4 regions of the Ornithinibacillus jepli genome follow, and region 2 is predicted to be linked to each of the others. Evidence: riboswitches for the same ligand, from Rfam matches in the RefSeq annotation. Region 2 holds a riboswitch; each other region holds the start of a gene.

Region 1 (3,189 bases), on a different contig from region 2:
TGCTCTTGTTAATGGACTAATTGCTACTAGGAAAATGATAAACGGGATTGGACGAATAATATTAATCAAGACATTCAGTAGATTAAATACAATTTTATTTTCTAGAATATTTCCTGTTCTCGTCACAAATAATAGTAAACCTATTATTATACCAAGAATTGATCCTAGAATCAAGGTCATGACAACCATTAAAATTGTCTCACCAGTGGATTCCACTATCCGTGGCCAAAACGTACTCCAATCAACCTTCATTAACCTTCACCTCCTCTACAATGACATCTCTCGTTAACTCGGAAAGAACCGAAGAAATATTTTCCTCTTCCCCTTCAAACGATACAAGCAGATTTCCATATAATTTCTCCTGAAGCTCTCGAACAGACCCATACACGATATTGACATCTACCCCAAATTTCCTTGTCACACGAGAGAGGACGGGATCACTAGCAATTTCACCTTTAAAGATAACGCGATATAAATGTTTTCCACCCTTGTTCTTCCATTCTTCCAACAAGGTAGCCGACGGTCTATCCTGCTGAACGGATTGGATAAATCGTTGTGTAGTCAGATGCTGCGGATTCGTAAATACATTAAATACAGAGTCCGTTTCAATCACTTCTCCATTCTCCATTACCGCTACCTTGTCACAAATCTCTTGTATAACATGCATTTCATGTGTAATTAGTAATATCGTAATTCCCAGTTCTTTATTTACCTTTTTAAGAAGGCGAAGGATTTCACTTGTTGTATCCGGGTCTAGCGCCGATGTTGCCTCGTCACAGATTAAGATATTAGGTGAAGTAGCAAGCGCTCTTGCAATCCCCACCCGCTGCTTTTGACCACCTGATAATTGTTCAGGGTAATCCTTTGCCTTATCAGTAAGACCTACAAAGCTAAGTAGCTCATTGACTCTTGTATCGATATCCTTTTTAGACCAACCTGCAAGTTTCAATGGATATGCTACATTCCCCGCAACGGTTCTAGAAGCAAATAAATTAAAATTTTGAAAAATCATCCCGATTCCACTTCTTAGCTTTCTCACTTCTTTTTGGGAAAGTGTTCCGATATTTACACCGTTCACTTCAATTTCACCAGTCGTAGGAGTTTCCAATAGGTTTACCAGACGTAATAAAGTACTTTTTCCAGCTCCACTAAAACCAATAATTCCAAATATCTCGCCTTTTTGAATGGAAAGCGAAACATCTTTAACGGCATTTACTTCTCGATTGCCAATTTTAAACGTTTTTGATATATTCCGAAATTCAATCATATACTTGACTCACTCCTGTCTTGAAATTTATGTAAAAAGGAAAAAGACCTTCCTTTTTTCTTATCCAAAAGAAAAAAGGAAGGTCTCAAAATATAAATTGAAACGACTTCCTTCTCATCTTTCAAATGTGAAACATTTGCAGGAATTGGCACAGTGTTAATTTACATTAACCCGCTGCCGAGACGTCATAGGGCCTGATCCCTCGGTCTCTCTGGATAAGAAGAAAATTCTTAATTTATGTAGTTGTAAGTTTATGATACATACTATAGTGCCTATTTAAACATATGTCAATCATTTTTTTAAAATTACTTTTTTGTACGTTTTTACATTCCTTCATAGCTAAAGGGTTATTTTGCTCACAAATCCCACAATATTACAAGTCTAGAAATCATGTAAAATTACATGCTAAAATAATGAAATCAGTGTGTAGAGATATTGGTCCAATACTTGACCAAAAATATATGTCGCAAGATACGTCTACCATCTGAAATTTTAATTTCGGAGGGTAAAAAATATGTATAAGGAAGATAGATTACCTCAAAGTCCAAAGGAAGGCATTATATTTTTATTAATTATTTCCATCATTTCCGTTAACACGATTGCACCCATTATCATAGGTATGGAACTCGGATTTAGTAAGGAAAATTATTTGGAGACTCTAAAAATTATTCCAATCATGTGGATTATTGTTGTCTTATTGGTGAAATTCGTTGCTGGTCCGTTAGTAGGTCAACTAATGCCAAAATTCGTAGGAAAAACCGATGGATTTAATGCGAGAGTATTATTAACGATTTTATTGAATGTGACTGTATTATCATTACTTCTAACTATTATCGGAAACTGGGTTGGTACAAAAGAAATAAGTCTTTTGCCTTTTCAAAACTTCTTTCCAAGTTGGTTTAGAAACTTTGGTGTAGCATTTTGGATTGAGTTAGTAATCGCTCAACCTATAGCAAGACTTGCAATGAAGAAAATCCATGCTTCCCAGAGACGTAAAGCTACGTTAGTAAATCAGTAATGTACTATTAGCAAGGGGAGAAATCCAAATGGATTCCGCCCCTTCATTTTAATCACGCCTATAAACTACTTAAACCCTAAGTGAGCCTCGGAATCCCCTGGAACCATAGTAAGAATCCGCACCATTATGATAGACAAAAACATGACCAAAACGATAATCACAAAACAACGCCCCACCAAGCGCTCGAATGTCAGACGGTGTTTTCACCCAGGTCGACGTTTTCTTATCAAACGTCTCCAGTTTCTGTAATTCTCGATATTCTTCCTCTGTTAAAATTTCAATTCCCATATCAGCCGCCATATCGATAGCACTATTTTCTGGCTTATGCTTTTTCCTTGCTTCTAGAGCCGCTCGATCGTAACAGAGACTTCTTCGCCCCTTAGGACTTTCCGGAGAACAATCATAAAAGATGTATTCATCCTTTTCTTCATCATACCCGACCACATCTGGCTCACCGCCAGTTCTTTCCATTTCATGGAGTGACCATAGCTTTTCTGGATTTGCCTCTAGCTTTGCTTGAACATGAGCCCAATCAAGCCCCTCGTGACGATGCTTATGTTTTATAAATCTAGCTTCTAATACTTTGATTAATCCTTCTCGTTGTTCAGATGACAATTCTTTACTTCCACTTGTCATAATATTTTCCTCCTTTTATCAGGCTATCTTTCCCGCTAATAACTCCTCGTTTAACCCATTGTAATCGCTAGAACGAGGTTGGTAAAATGTGTATTTCTCTCGTTCATGATGCCGCTTCATAATATTTGCGCTTAGTCGGTGCTAAACTTATACATAATAATGCTATGGTTAGTATCAACATAAAAATGGCTCCCAAGGCTACTAGTAACTTAATTGATAATACTTGTGCTCCTATAGCAAATAGAGAAGTAAGAACAATGACTAACAA
Region 2 (3,189 bases):
ACCAGCTATTTTAATATGATTTGCTGCTAACAATCGCTCATATTTTTCAATAACTGGATGTTCAAATCCTTCCCTGATTTGGAACTTCGCTGGTTTGGAGTTCTCTTCTCCTACAGGACAAAAAAGATCATCAATGGTACATGCGTCAGCAGGACATAATTCAAAGCCTTCTGAAGTGTCGACACGTAGAGCATAGAAAAACTTTCCATCTATAAACTCACAGCGTGTAATAAAAGACTCAGGAGACTCAATATAGTCCTGAAGCAATGTTATTCCGTCTACTGGCTCCTCAAAGCTCTCCCCTTTCACATAGTGTTGCAATGCTTCTACAGAAGTAAAAAGTTGTACCCCAAGCCCTTTACCTGCTCGATTATGCTTCGTAATAAATTTCTTCCCTTCAAACTCCTTGGCTGCTTTTAAAATTTCATCTTTTCCAACTGCAGCAATCGTTCTCGGTGTCTTAATTCCAAATTTCTCAAGCTCCAAATATTGTAAGACCTTACTTAACTCAAACTGAAGGACACGACTTCCATTAATGACTACCCTACCATGGTGTTCCAACCAAGAAAGAACAGCGCTCGTGAACTCCGGGGCAAACCGATGTCCTCGTGTATGGGAAGACGCACTCATTCTACTATAAAAGACACCCTCAGGTGGAACAGAAGCTAGGTCGACAGTACCATTTACCAGATTCCAATCTTCATATGGTAGATTTAACTCTTCTAATCTCTTGAATAGATGTTCTGTCCATTCACTATTCTCATGTATGACATATATTTTACTCATCTTTAATCCCCCGTTACTTTAGTTTTTTGTTAATGCGGAGCGTAATTCTTCTACTTTTGGCATAACTTGCTTGGAGAAACGCTCGAGTTCTTCTAGCTGTGGGGAACATTGTAGTAATAATAAATCTACCCCTACCTCCTCAAAAGCTAGTATTTGTTTCGCTATCTGCTCAGGTGTACCTACTAGATTAGGGCGGATTCCCCGATTGGATACGGAATAATCTTGTAACTGGATTTGTTGTTCCAGCTCTGATTTAGAAGTAAAATCTTTAAACCCTGCATAACCACTTAAATCTTTTACCGTAGTGATTCGTTTTAATTCTTCCTGTGCTTCTTCCTCCGTATCGCGACAAATGACATAAGCGGCCATTCCAATAGTTGCAAGAGGTTCACGCCCCGCTTCTTCTCGACGCTTTTTCATGTCTGTAATCTTAACTTTTGCCTCCTCTACCGTATGTCCATGAATTACATAGGCATCACAAAGCGATGAAATAATTTGTTTCCCTTTTTCACTTTCACCACCCGCATATAAAATTGGATTAGGACGCTGCACTGGTTTAGGTGATAGTTTGGTATTTTCTATTTGATAGAATTTCCCGTCATAGGAAAACGTATCTTCTGTCCATAATCCTTTTAAAATCTCAATAAACTCTTCTGTACGATCATACCGCTCATCGTGTTCGGTGAAATCCCCACCATATTGTTTTGCTTCTTCGACCCACCATCCTGAAACAATATTTAAGGTAAAACGGCCATTACTAATATGGTCAATATTTGCGGCCATTTTTGCTGTTACGGCAGGGTTATGATATATTGGGCGAACAGCTGTCATGATTTCAATTTTCTCGGTAACTGCTGCTAAGGCCGCTGCAGTTGACCATGCTTCTAGGGAATCCTTGTCTGTTCCTTTAATATCATTTAAGTATAGTTCAGCAATTAAGGTTGTATCATAGCCCCATTCTTCTGCAGATTGGATTACTTTCTTTGCATACTCAAACGTAGGTGGCATATTTTCTTCTTTAACATTCCGTAACCACCCACCAAAAATTGGTAACCAAAAACCATATTTCATAAAATTCCTCCTCATCCTATTATGTTTTGATTGTAAAATATAAAAAAATCCCTTTTCCTAGATAGGAAAAGAGATTAATACTAAAAATAACGTAGCACTCTCCTATCTTCCAAGCATATGCTTGATGGAATTGGCACAGTATTCTAATTAAAAGAACCTGTTGCCGAGGCTTCAAAGGGCCATATCCCTCCACCTCTCTGGATAAGATGAAATTATCTGATTATTGCTTTATATCATAAAGTAATCCTTTGTATCTTGTCAACAGATTAATTCCGACTTGACTGATAGGATTTATTCGAATAGAATATAACAATATAATTATATACAACTACTTCTTATCAAGAGAAGCCGAGGGACCAGGCCCGAAGAAGCTTCAGCAACCTCTGATCTAATTAAGTCAGAAAGGTGCTAATTCCGACGAGATTATTCTTGAGAGATAAGAGATGAACATACTATGTAAAATCCCTTTATTCTCATCCAAAGAATGAGGGATTTTTTTATGAGCTTTTCTAAGTAAAAACTTAAGCTACCATGAAAAGTAAGAAAGGATGAGCATGTATGAGTGAGATCATTACGATATCTGGAAGCACCGCCAAATTATCCGGTTCAGAGCAGGTATTAAAATATTTTGGGACACTTCTAAATGATAAGCAATTATCCGTAACCCATATTTCAGTAAAAGATATACCTTATCAAGATTTGTTTGAAATGAACGTAAACAACCCAAAAATAAAACAAATCATAGCATTAATCCAAAACGCTCGCGGTGTCCTGATTGGATCACCTGTTTATAAGGGGGCATATTCTGGGGTCTTAAAAGCATTGATTGATCTTTTACCACAGGATGCTTTAAAGCATAAGCCAATACTTCCTATCATGACCGGAGGAAGTCCTTCACATCTTTTAGCTCTTGAATATACGCTTAAACCATTATTAGCGACATTAAAGGGGCATAATTTAAAAGGTCTCTATTTATTGGATGAGTATATTGATAAACAGAAAAAAATGCCTATTATCAATGAGGAAACATTACAGAGGGCAAAAAAACAGCTTGATTATTTTAGCGAACTAGTAAAACTCACATAAGACACCACGAGTGTACGTTAAAAAGTTGATCATTAAACTAAATTGTAAACACTAGGGAGAGTTCAAAACATGAAAAATTTAGTCGTCATAGTCGGTTCTTTAATTGTTGCATTTGCCTTTAATTTCTTCCTAGTCCCTTTTGGTATTTTAAGTAGTGGCGTTAGTGGTATTGCCATATTGATTGGATTAATCACCCCATTGGATATAGGATTGTTGACATTTATTCTTAACCTGCCTTTACTAATT
Region 3 (3,189 bases), 180 kb from region 2:
TGTGCACTATCCACAATAACCGCAATATCTCGTTCATGAGCAAGCTGGCAAATTTTCTCTAAATCACTCATGGACCCAAAATATGTTGGGTAGGTAATTAATAAAGCCTTTGCCTCTGGATGCTCCTGGATTGCTTTTTCAACACTGTTTATCGATACGCCATGTGATATACCAAAATGATAGTCTACCTCTGGTTGAATAAATACAGGTTTTGCACCACTTAAAATAATTCCATCCATTACAGATTTATGACCATTCCTTGGTACTAGTAAAGTATCACCCGGTTTACAAGTAGCCATAATCATAGTTTGGATGCCAACCGTTGTACCATTTACAAGAAAATAAGCATAATCTGCTCCAAAAGCATCTGCTGCTAATTCCTGGGCTTCTTTTATAACGGACTCGGGATGGCTTAACAAATCTAACTCCTTCATAGAGTTAACATCCATTCGCAACGCCATCTCACCTAGTACTTCTTTCAAAGGACTCATAGAAGAGCCCATTTTATGACCAGGTACATCAAAAGGAGTTACATCACGTTTAGCATATTGCACTAGTGCATCAAATAAAGGCATCTTATCTTGATTCAATATGGAAATTGGTCTCGCAACAAGTTCCTTCACGTTATTCATTAGCGGTAAACCCCAGCTAATTCAAACTTTGCTACTGCTTCTTGTAAATCAACTACTTTATCAGTTTTTTCCCAAGACACATTCAAGTCATGGCGTCCAAAATGTCCGTAGGCTGCCACTTGTTTAAACTGCGGTTTTCTAAGTTCCAGCATATTAATGATGCCGCTTGGAGTTAAATCAAATACTTCACGAATCGCCTTTAATATTCTTTCGTGCTCAACTGTTTCCGTACCGAAAGTATCAAGAGCAATACTGATTGGCTTACTTACACCAATTGCATAAGAAAGCTGAATTTCACAGCGTTCCGCTAATCCTGCTGCAACGATATTTTTTGCTACATAGCGTGCGGCATAAGCAGCAGAACGGTCAACTTTAGTACAGTCCTTACCAGAGAATGCCCCACCACCATGTTTAGCAGCTCCACCATAAGTGTCTACAATAATTTTTCTACCAGTTAATCCTGTATCACCATGAGGTCCACCAATTACAAAACGGCCAGTCGGATTAATTAACACTCGAAATTCTTCATTCATTCCATATTCACAAGCAGTTTGTTTAATAATGGATTCTGTCACAAATGCTTCAAATTTATCTTTATCAAAATCCTCATCATGTTGAATAGACATTAAAACTGTGTCAATTTTAGGCTGAATAGGATTAGTATAGTCAATGGTAACCTGTGATTTCATATCAGGACGAGCCCACGTAAACTCACCTGTTTTTCGTAGTTGAGATGCTCGTTTTACTAAAGTGTGAGCCATCTCGATTGCTAGTGGCATCATAGATTCTGTTTCATTCGTAGCATAACCAAACATAATCCCTTGGTCACCAGCACCTATTTCACTAATATCACTAGAAGTATCTACTCCCATCGCAATATCTGGAGATTGTGTATGAAGTAATACTTCTACATTACAAGTACTTCCATCAATTCCAAATCGATCATCTGTGTATCCAATCTCGATTAATGTATCTCGGACGATCTTTTCCACATTAAGATTTGCCTTAGTGGTTATCTCTCCACCAACAATTACTGTATTTGTTGTTGTAAATACTTCGCAGGCAACCCTTGAATATGGGTCCTGTGCTAATGCCGCATCAAGTACAGCATCCGAAATTTGATCGGCAATTTTATCAGGATGTCCTTCTGAAACGGACTCCGATGTAAATAAGATTTTTTCTGCCAATTTTAACCATCCCTTCCATTTTATTCATTTCAGGGCATAAAAAAAGCTCTCCTACAACCTAAGGAAAGCTTCGATTAATATCAGCTGCTATCCTCTTATTGTTCACAAAACGATATATGTTTTGCGCTCAGGTTGGGCACCCATATCTGATTTAGTTAATCAAACTGGTTTGCCACCGCATCTTAGACCCCTCGTCTCAGCGGCTATTAATAAGATAGACTTTTAATATGCAGGATTAATAGTAAGGCATATTACTCTATATGTCAATTTCTTTTTTTGTCGATATTTAGAGTAAATATTTCCAATTAAAATAGATACAGGTATATATACCTGTATCTATTTTAATTAGTTCGAATTTCTTGCCTAATAAATAAATAATAGGCAATCATGAAGCAGATTAGTGTTGCTGCTATTAGCCCAGTTAATTGAGGCCAGATTAATAGTAAGCTTTGTCCGAGTGGTAATGGACCAGCTAGAGCACCTACTGTTTGCTCCATTGTTAAAGGACCTAAAGTTCTTACTCCAGGTGATAATAGTGTAGTTGTAGATTCAGAGAATAGATAGCTTGGTGACAACCTATATAAATTTAAGATTGTCTCTTGCCGATTAATAGCCTCCTCCATACTAGATATGGACTCTGTATTTAAATAGCCTTTACTAATAAAATCTATGATCATATTATAAAAAATACTAAAGAAAATCCATACCGCTATACCAGATAGTGCTGAAGTAGCTGCTTGTTTAAAGCGTACAGAAAAGAGAATTCCTAAATTTAGCCAGAAAGCGATATATACAATACATAACACTAAAAAACATAGTATCCGGATAAACTCTTCGAAAGTTAATGGTAAGCCGATAATGAGGATTCCTAGTGCCATAACTAATAATCCAAGTGCAAAAAATAGCACCATATTTACTAATAGCGCCGCTACAAATTTGGCATTAATTACATAATCTCTTGGAATCGGTTGAGCCATTAACCTTGTTAGAGTACCCTTATTTCGCTCTGAATTAATAGCATCAAATCCTAATGCTACCCCTAACAATGGGCCTAGTATTGTTACGAATGTAATAAAAGGTGGTAATGTTCCATCTGATGTTGTAAATAATTTTAGAAATAGGTAAGAATGTTTAGCAAGTTCCTTCGCTTCATCCGACTGATCTAATGTATCCTTAATAGTTGTTATAGCAGTGTATAAAGAACCAAGGCAAGTTAACCCAATAATAATAAGTAGGATAATGATTCTCCAACTTCTTATATAGTCTGTAAATTCCTTTTGAACAATCGCACTGAAGACAGATTGTCTCTTATCCATCTTATCTAGTACTTCTTCCTTACTCTTTTTGAAGGTGATCTTACTTTTTATTTG
Region 4 (3,189 bases), on a different contig from region 2:
TATTATTTAAAGAATGGCCCAGCAGCAGCAATTTCAGGACTAACATGTGTGAATTTCTTGAAATTATCATGGAATTTTTTAGCAAGGTCTTTAGCAGCAGCCTCATATGCTACTTTATCTTCCCATGTATTTTTAGGAACGAGTACTTCGTCGGGTACACCTGCAACATGAGCAGGGATATCTAAGCCGAATATTTCATCTTTAATCGTTTCTACACTATTTAGTTCCCCTTCTAATGCGGCATGAACCATTGCTCTCGTGTAGGAAAGTTTAATTCGGCTGCCAACTCCATAAGATCCACCAGTCCATCCTGTGTTAATGAGAAATACATTTGTATTATATAAATCTATCTTTTCCCCTAACATCGTGGCATATGTTGCTGGTGATAACGGAAGGAAAGGTGCACCGAAACAAGCAGAGAATGTTGCTTGAGGTTCCGTAACTCCGCGTTCAGTACCAGCTAGCTTACTAGTATAACCACTTAAGAAGTGATACATTGCCTGTTCTTTAGATAGCTTGCTAATAGGTGGTAACGTACCAGATGCATCTGCAGTTAAGAAAATAATGGTGTTTGGATGTCCTGCGATGCTTGGATTGACAATGTTATCAATATGTTCTAATGGATACGCAGCTCTGGTGTTTTCAGTTAAGGATGTATTATCATAATCCGGTTTACCTGATTCATCATCTAATACGACATTTTCTAATACAGAACCAAATTTGATTGCATTATATATTTGTGGTTCTTTTTCTTCGGATAGGTTGATACATTTAGCGTAACAACCACCTTCAATATTAAACACGCCGCTTGAACTCCATGCATGCTCATCATCGCCAATAAGTTTACGATATGGATCTGCCGATAACGTTGTTTTACCTGTTCCGGATAATCCGAAAAATAACGCAACATCACCTTCATTACCAACGTTTGCTGAGCAGTGCATGGACAGAATATTTTGTTCTGGTAATAAGAAGTTCATGATAGAGAAAATAGACTTTTTAATTTCTCCTGCATATTCTGTACCACCGATTAAAATAACTTTATGTTTAAAGGAAATAAGTATAAATGCTTCTGAATTTGTCCCATCTACTTTTGGATCTGCTTTGAAAGTTGGCGCAGAGATTACCGTAAAGGACGGATCATGAGAAGCTAGCTGTTCTTTTGTTGGTCGAATAAATAATTGCTTCGCAAATAAATTATGCCATGCAAATTCATTAATAACTTGTATTGGTAATTGATAGTTTTTATCCGCTCCAGCGTAACCGTCGAATACAAAAACCTCATCTTTTTGTTTTAAATGATTAATTACTTTTGTGTATAATTTTTCAAATATTTCTTCTTCGATTGGCTGGTTTACATTACCCCAATCTACTTTACTTTCAGATACGGAATCCTTTACAATGAACTTATCTTCTGGAGAACGGCCAGTATATTTTCCAGTAGTAGCGAGTACAGCACCTGTATTCGATAATATACCTTCATTTCGTGAAAGTACTTTTTCAACTAATCGAGCAACAGATAAATTTTTCTTTATACTTTGCTGCGTTAGAAGTTCTTCCAATAATGAGGTTTTCATTACTGTATTCATTAAAATTACCTACCTTTATTTAAGAGATTCAATACATTTGTTTCTTGAAATTAATTATTAGTATAACACATTCAATTAAATAGTCCATACTATTTGTTTATTTTTTATTGTATTATTTTATTAAAGTTTCGTGACAGTGGATTATACTGTTGACATAGGACAATTGATTCAGTTAATCTACAATAGAGCGGATACTCTCTTATTCAGAGTCGGTGGAGGGACAGACCCAGTGAAGCCCGGCAACCATCACTACGGTGAAAAGGTGCTAACCTGAGGCAAGGAAATTTCCTTGAACAATAAGAGCGAAAGGCTAGTAACCCCTTTCCTCATGTAATAAGGAAAGGCTTTTTTTATTGATTAAGGATATACTATCTGATAGATATTTGAGTTCCGTACCAAAGATATAGAGGGAGGATTTAGCCTAATGGCTAAGAATCGTCGATTATTTACTTCTGAGTCTGTAACAGAAGGTCACCCAGATAAAATATGTGACCAAATTTCGGACGCTATTTTAGATGAAATATTAAAAAAGGACCCATTAGCTAGAGTTGCATGTGAAACTACAGTAACAACTGGGTTAGTCTTAGTTGCTGGCGAAATTACGACAACTACTTATGTGGATATTCCGCAAGTTGTTAGACAAACAATTAAAGATATTGGTTATACTCGTGCAAAGTATGGGTTTGATGCTGATACTTGTGCGGTTTTAACTGCAATTGATGAGCAATCACCGGATATTGCAAGTGGTGTAAATAAGGCATTAGAAGCTCGGCTTGGCAAAATGACAGAAAGCGAAATTGATGCAATCGGAGCTGGCGACCAAGGATTAATGTTTGGTTTTGCATGTAATGAAACGAAAGAATTAATGCCATTACCAATTTCCTTAGCTCATAAGCTTTCCAAACGGTTAAGTGATGTACGTAAAGATGGAACTGTTGCTTATCTTCGTCCGGATGGAAAAACACAAGTAACCATTGAATATGATGAAGAAGATCAACCAGTTCGTGTAGACACAATTGTTATCTCTACCCAGCATTCACAAAGTGCCACATTAGAACAAATTGAAAAAGACATAATGGAACATGTGATTAAGCCAGTTGTTCCAGTTGAATTATTAGATGAGAAGACAAAATACTTTATTAACCCGACAGGACGCTTTGTGATTGGTGGACCACAAGGGGATGCTGGATTAACAGGAAGAAAAATTATTGTAGATACGTATGGTGGATATGCTCGCCACGGTGGAGGAGCGTTTAGTGGTAAGGATCCAACTAAAGTTGACCGTTCAGCTGCATATGCTGCTCGTTACGTAGCAAAAAACATAGTAGCAGCAAAACTGGCTGATTCATGTGAAGTCCAACTTGCCTATGCAATCGGAGTAGCGGAACCGGTTTCCATTGCAATCAATACATTCGGTACTGGTGAAGTCAGTGAAGAAGAGCTAGTAAATGCTGTTCGAGACATTTTTGACCTACGACCTGCTGGCATTATTCGTATGCTTGACTTGCAAAATCCAATTTACAAGCAAACAGCTGCTTATGGGCATTTTGGAAGAACTGATGTAGAATTTCCGTGGGAAAAAACAGATAAAGTAGAAGCG

Evidence for each region. Region 2 has a riboswitch for S-adenosylmethionine ahead of AB1K81_RS00800 (LLM class flavin-dependent oxidoreductase). Riboswitches for the same ligand answer to the same signal wherever they lie in the genome.
Region 1: it holds a riboswitch for S-adenosylmethionine, as region 2 does, so the genes downstream of both, AB1K81_RS16870 (methionine ABC transporter ATP-binding protein) here and AB1K81_RS00800 (LLM class flavin-dependent oxidoreductase) in region 2, are expected to answer to the same signal.
Region 3: it holds a riboswitch for S-adenosylmethionine, as region 2 does, so the genes downstream of both, metK (methionine adenosyltransferase) here and AB1K81_RS00800 (LLM class flavin-dependent oxidoreductase) in region 2, are expected to answer to the same signal.
Region 4: it holds a riboswitch for S-adenosylmethionine, as region 2 does, so the genes downstream of both, metK (methionine adenosyltransferase) here and AB1K81_RS00800 (LLM class flavin-dependent oxidoreductase) in region 2, are expected to answer to the same signal.

Annotation. Positions count from the first base shown of each region.
Region 1 is NZ_JBFEGG010000006.1:65,899-69,087, forward strand. Features, by position in the region: gene AB1K81_RS16865 (methionine ABC transporter permease) at 1-252, opposite strand, end outside; gene AB1K81_RS16870 (methionine ABC transporter ATP-binding protein) at 242-1,267, opposite strand; SAM riboswitch class I at 1,379-1,489, opposite strand; gene AB1K81_RS16875 (hypothetical protein) at 1,782-2,285, shown strand; gene AB1K81_RS16880 (DUF4256 domain-containing protein) at 2,355-2,921, opposite strand; gene AB1K81_RS16885 (MFS transporter) at 3,025-3,189, opposite strand, start outside.
Region 2 is NZ_JBFEGG010000001.1:163,148-166,336, reverse strand. Features, by position in the region: gene AB1K81_RS00805 (ATP-grasp domain-containing protein) at 1-786, opposite strand, end outside; gene AB1K81_RS00800 (LLM class flavin-dependent oxidoreductase) at 805-1,857, opposite strand; SAM riboswitch class I at 1,957-2,065, opposite strand; SAM riboswitch class I at 2,190-2,300, shown strand; gene ssuE (NADPH-dependent FMN reductase) at 2,416-2,943, shown strand; gene AB1K81_RS00790 (YitT family protein) at 3,013-3,189, shown strand, end outside.
Region 3 is NZ_JBFEGG010000001.1:339,261-342,449, reverse strand. Features, by position in the region: gene AB1K81_RS01700 (aminotransferase class I/II-fold pyridoxal phosphate-dependent enzyme) at 1-632, opposite strand, end outside; gene metK (methionine adenosyltransferase) at 632-1,819, opposite strand; SAM riboswitch class I at 1,912-2,035, opposite strand; gene AB1K81_RS01690 (ABC transporter permease) at 2,161-3,135, opposite strand; gene AB1K81_RS01685 (ABC transporter ATP-binding protein) at 3,176-3,189, opposite strand, start outside.
Region 4 is NZ_JBFEGG010000003.1:545,583-548,771, forward strand. Features, by position in the region: gene pckA (phosphoenolpyruvate carboxykinase (ATP)) at 3-1,589, opposite strand; SAM riboswitch class I at 1,786-1,892, shown strand; gene metK (methionine adenosyltransferase) at 2,014-3,189, shown strand, end outside.